One region of the Methylocystis sp. SB2 genome, then DNA from elsewhere that is predicted to be linked to it. Evidence: predicted binding sites of a transcription regulator. Region 1 holds the regulator's gene; the other holds the start of a gene.
What was found. Region 1 encodes PhoB, which activates phosphate uptake and scavenging genes when phosphate is short. Its sites were predicted from a motif close to TGTCATNNANCTGTCAT; they were not measured.
Positions count from the first base shown of each region.

Region 2: ACPS74_RS04570 (PstS family phosphate ABC transporter substrate-binding protein) is a predicted target of PhoB. The motif match lies at 1,174-1,190, and genes of this name have one in related genera.

Region 1 is NZ_CP187401.1:1,938,576-1,940,969, reverse strand. Features, by position in the region: gene pstB (phosphate ABC transporter ATP-binding protein PstB) at 1-159, shown strand, start outside; gene phoU (phosphate signaling complex protein PhoU) at 184-900, shown strand; gene phoB (phosphate regulon transcriptional regulator PhoB) at 897-1,643, shown strand; gene ACPS74_RS09450 (GcrA family cell cycle regulator) at 1,659-2,177, opposite strand.
Region 2 is NZ_CP187401.1:895,340-897,733, reverse strand. Features, by position in the region: gene ACPS74_RS04575 (extensin family protein) at 1-32, shown strand, start outside; gene ACPS74_RS04570 (PstS family phosphate ABC transporter substrate-binding protein) at 59-1,030, opposite strand; gene glnA (type I glutamate--ammonia ligase) at 1,319-2,394, opposite strand, start outside.

The DNA of each region.
Region 1 (2,394 bases):
GCGATCGTCACCCACAATATGCAGCAGGCGGTGCGCGTCTCCGATTACACGGCGTTTATGTATCTTGGCGAGCTCGTCGAATTCGGCGAGACGGACGACGTGTTCAACAAGCCCCAAGCGAAGCGCACGCTCGACTACATCACCGGCCGTTTTGGCTAAACCAGCGATTCAAGGACGGCGCTCATGAGCGATCATATTGTTAAATCCTACGACCGGGACCTTGAAGCCCTGGGACGTCGCATCGCTGAAATGGGCGGCGTCGCGGAGAAAATGCTGGCGGAGGCGATGGACGCGTTGTCGACCTTCGACGTCGATCTCGCCCACCGCGTCGTCTCCAGCGATCCTCGTCTCGACGCGTTGCAGCGCGAAATCGAGGAGAACGCCATTCTCACCATCGCGCGCCGACAGCCGCTTGCGGTCGATTTGCGTGAATGCATCGCCGCTATCCGCATTTCCGGCGACATCGAGCGCGTCGGCGATCTGGCCAAGAACATCGCCAAGCGAACGCTCAAGATCGTGTCGGAGGCGCGCGTGCCGCGCGCGATCGTCGGTCTGAAATCGATGCACGAAATCGCCGCGATGCAGCTTAAGGACGCGCTGGACGCTTACGCCTTGCGCGACACCGAGCGGGCGCGCGCGGTCTGGCAGAACGATTCCGATCTCGACGCGCTGGAGGATTCGGTGTTCCGCGATCTCCTCACCTTCATGATGGAGGATCCGCGCAACATCTCCTTCTGTACGCATCTCCTGTTCTGCTCGAAGAATCTGGAGCGGATCGGCGATCACACGACCAACATCTCAGAGACGGTCGTTTATCTGGTCACCGGCGAAGCGATGCCCACGGAGCGGCCAAAGACGCGCGTTCCCGACTTCGGCCTGAAGGACGAGGCGGCGCAATGAGCGACGTGACGTCCGCCGTCCTACAGCGGAGCGGGAAAAGCGATCGGGCGCCGCGAATCCTCGTCGTCGAGGACGAGACGTCGCTCGCGACGCTGCTCGTGTATAACCTTGAAGCCGAAGGCTATCAGGTCGAGCATGTCGACAATGGCGATGAAGCCGAACTGCGGCTGGCTGAGTCCCCGCCCGATCTCGTCATTCTCGACTGGATGCTGCCGGGCGTTTCCGGACTTGAAATCTGCCGACGCCTGCGGGCGCGGGACAGCGCCAGAGACATGCCGGTGATCATGCTGACCGCGCGCGGCGAGGAAGGCGAGCGCGTGCGCGGCCTTTCGGTCGGCGCCGATGATTATGTCGTCAAGCCGTTTTCGACTCCGGAACTGATGGCGCGCGTGCGCGCGCTACTGCGCCGGGCGCGGCCCGAGCGCGTCGCCTCACGGCTCACGCTCGGCGATATTGACCTCGACCGCGACACCCGTCGCGTGCGGCGATCCGGCCGCGAAATCCACCTCGGTCCGACCGAATTCCGGCTGCTCGAATATTTTATGGAGAAGCCCGGACGCGTGTTCACGCGGGCGCAGCTGCTCGACAGTGTCTGGGGCATGTCGGCGGAGATCGACGAGCGCACGGTCGACGTCCATGTCGGACGGCTTCGCAAGGCGCTAATCCGCGGCCGCGAAAAGGATCCGATCCGCACGGTGCGCGGCGCGGGCTATTCTTTCGATGAAACGTTCGGACACGAGTGACGTGTCCGATGCGGTTCACGCGTAACGCTGCGCCCTGAACTGATCGCGCGCGCGGCGGCGATCTTGCGCAGGCTGATAGGCGACGCGCGCGTGATAGGCGCAGTAGGGGCCGCCGCCGATCGTCGACTTGCCGCCGCAGAAGCGGAATTCCGCCGACGTGGGGTCGCCCATCGGCCAGCGGCACATGGATTCGCGGAGCTCCATGAGCGTGACGCGCTCCGATATCGGGATCACGACCTCTTCTTCAGGCGCACGCCGCGGCGCCGCTAGCGCATGCGGCGCGAAAGCGAGCGCCAGATTGCCATGCGACGAGACGCCGTTCATGCGCGGGTGCGTCGGGCGAGGAGCCTTGGCGACGCGCGGCCGCTGCGCGCTTGCCGTCTTGGCGCGTTCGGCGAGTCCCAGACGATGGATCTTTCCGATCACAGCGTTGCGGGTGATGCCCGGTCCAAGTTCCGCCGCCACTTGGCTGGCGCTGAGACCATCGCTCCAAAGTTTGCGGAGCAGTTCGACGCGTTCGTCGGTCCATGACATTAGGCTTCTCCATTCTTTCGGGTCGAGCGCGGATCGGATTTTCTTCCGACCGCTGCGCAGGCCTGAAGCCCTGCGGCGATGTGATGCGCATCAACACTCGAGAGAACACGCCCAAACGAATTACGCGGGCGCTGACTAGAAACTTTCTGTTTACTTTGAATCATGCGCGAGTCGCGCTGGCAAGCGCGCGCTGGCGTTCTCAACAGGCTTTCCGCGA
Region 2 (2,394 bases), 1.0 Mb from region 1:
GATCGAATGGCAGCTACCGCATTTGTCAGTGACCGCGCGTCCTGGCCTTCGCCTGCTGTTAATTCGCCGATGCGAGTAGGCCGAGGCGCGTCAGCTCATGCTCGCGAATGTTGCGGGTGATCGGATAGTAGCCGCCTTTTTTCGCCTGGGTCTGGCCATCTCTCGAAAGCACATATGAGACGAATTCGCCGCTGAGCGCGTCGATCGGCTTCTTTGGGTCCTTCAGCAGGTAAATAAAGAGACCCCGCGCGAGCGGATATTTGCGCGAATACGTGTTGTCGAAGGAGGCTTCATAGCAGCTTTTGCCCGACGACAGCGGAACCGCGCGAACTCCAGCCGTCTTGTAGCCGATGCCGGAGTAGCCCATCGCGTATTTGTCCTTCGTCACTTCGCTGACGACGGCTTCAGAGCCAACCTGCATTTGTACGGTGTCTTTGAAGTCGGCCCCGGCGAGGGCGTGCTGTTTGAAATATTTATAGGTGCCGGACAAAGCATTTCGACTCTGCAGAGCAATGGGCTTAGCCGCCCATTCGCCAGTGAGGCCAAGTTCGCCCCAGGTAAGGATGCTCTTGCCGCCGCCGCTTTTCGGGTCGGCGGCGAAAACCCGCTCAATTTGCTCCATGCTGATGCATTGGAGCGGGTTGTCCTTGTGGACATATATCGCCAAGGCGTCGATCGCGACCAGAACCGCCGTCGGCTTGTAGCCGTATTTCGCCTGGAAGGCCCCGATTTCATCGGGGTTCATCTGCCGCGACATCGGCCCAAGCTGAGCTTCTCCCGAGAGCAGCGCCGGCGGCGCCGTGTTCGAACCCTTGCCGATAAGTTCGATCGACACATTCGGGTAGATCGATTGGAACCCTTCGGCCCAGAGCTCCATTTCGTGATGCATCGTGTCCGAGCCGACCGACTTCAATTTTCCCGAGAGTCCGTTGACGACCTTGTAGGGGGAGAGCTCCAGATCGAGCGCAACGGCGCCGGCGGCCAAAACCACGAAAGCCGCGACGGCGGCGGAGAGGGCTCGCAGTTTCATGGCTTTTCTCCGTTGCATCAAATCATTGCGGCCGAAACCACTTCGCCGCGGCAAGCGCGCGATCGACATGGAGACGGCGTGGGATGGCCCGCGCGAATGTTGTGTGAGACTCTCTTGCTTTCGCCGCAATTTCGCTCGGCGAAATGACAGGCTCATGACGCCTATGCGACAGGACGGCCGCGCAACGTGCAGTCGAAAAAAAGCGAAAAAAAACCGGAAGGCGAGGCGTCGCCTTCCGGTTTGACGTGAGGTGGCCGCAGCGCAAGGCGCGGCGGCCGCGTCTTTTCGTCAGTAGCTGTAATACATGTCGAATTCGACCGGATGCGGCGTCATCTCGAAGCGCATCACGTCCTGCATCTTGAGGTCGATGTAGGAGTTGATGAAGTCCTCGTTGAAGACGCCGCCGACCGTCAGATAGGCGTGGTCGGCTTTGAGATTATCGAGCGCTTCGCGCAAGCTGCCACACACCGTCGGGATGGCCTTCAACTCTTCCGGCGGCAGATCGTAGAGATCCTTGTCGGCCGGTCCGCCCGGATCGATCTTGTTGGCGATGCCGTCGAGGCCCGCCATCAGCATGGCGGCGAAGGCCAGATAGGGATTCGCCGTCGGATCGGGGAAACGAACTTCGACGCGCTTCGCCTTCGGGTTGGAGCTGAAGGGGATGCGGCACGACGCGGAACGATTGCGCGACGAATAGGCGAGCAGCACCGGCGCCTCATAGCCCGGAACCAAACGCTTATACGAATTGGTCGACGGGTTGGTGAAGGCGTTCAGCGACTTCGCATGCTTGATGATGCCGCCGATGTACCACAGGCACTCCTGAGAGAGGCCCGCGTATTTGTCGCCCGCGAAGACCGGCTTGCCGTCCTTCCAGATCGACTGATGGACATGCATGCCCGAGCCGTTGTCGCCAAAAACCGGCTTCGGCATGAAGGTCGCCGACTTGCCGTAGGAATGCGCCACCTGATGGATCGCATACTTGTAGATCTGCAGGTGGTCGGCGACCGTGACGAGCGTCTCGAACTTCAGACCGAGTTCGTGCTGGGCGGAGGCGACTTCGTGATGGTGCTTCTCGACTTTGACGCCCATGGCCGCCATGGCGGCGAGCATCTCGCCGCGCATGTCCTGTCCGGCGTCGACCGGCGGCACCGGGAAGTAGCCGCCTTTGGTGCGCACGCGGTGGCCGAGGTTGCCGCCTTCGTAGGCCGTGCCGCTATTGGAGGGCAGCTCGGTCGAATCCAGCGTGAAGCCCGTATCGTAGGGCTCGGCTGAAAAGCGCACGTCGTCAAAGACGAAGAATTCGGCCTCGGGACCAAAAAAGGCCGTGTCGCCGACGCCGGTCGATTTCAGATGCTCCATCGCCT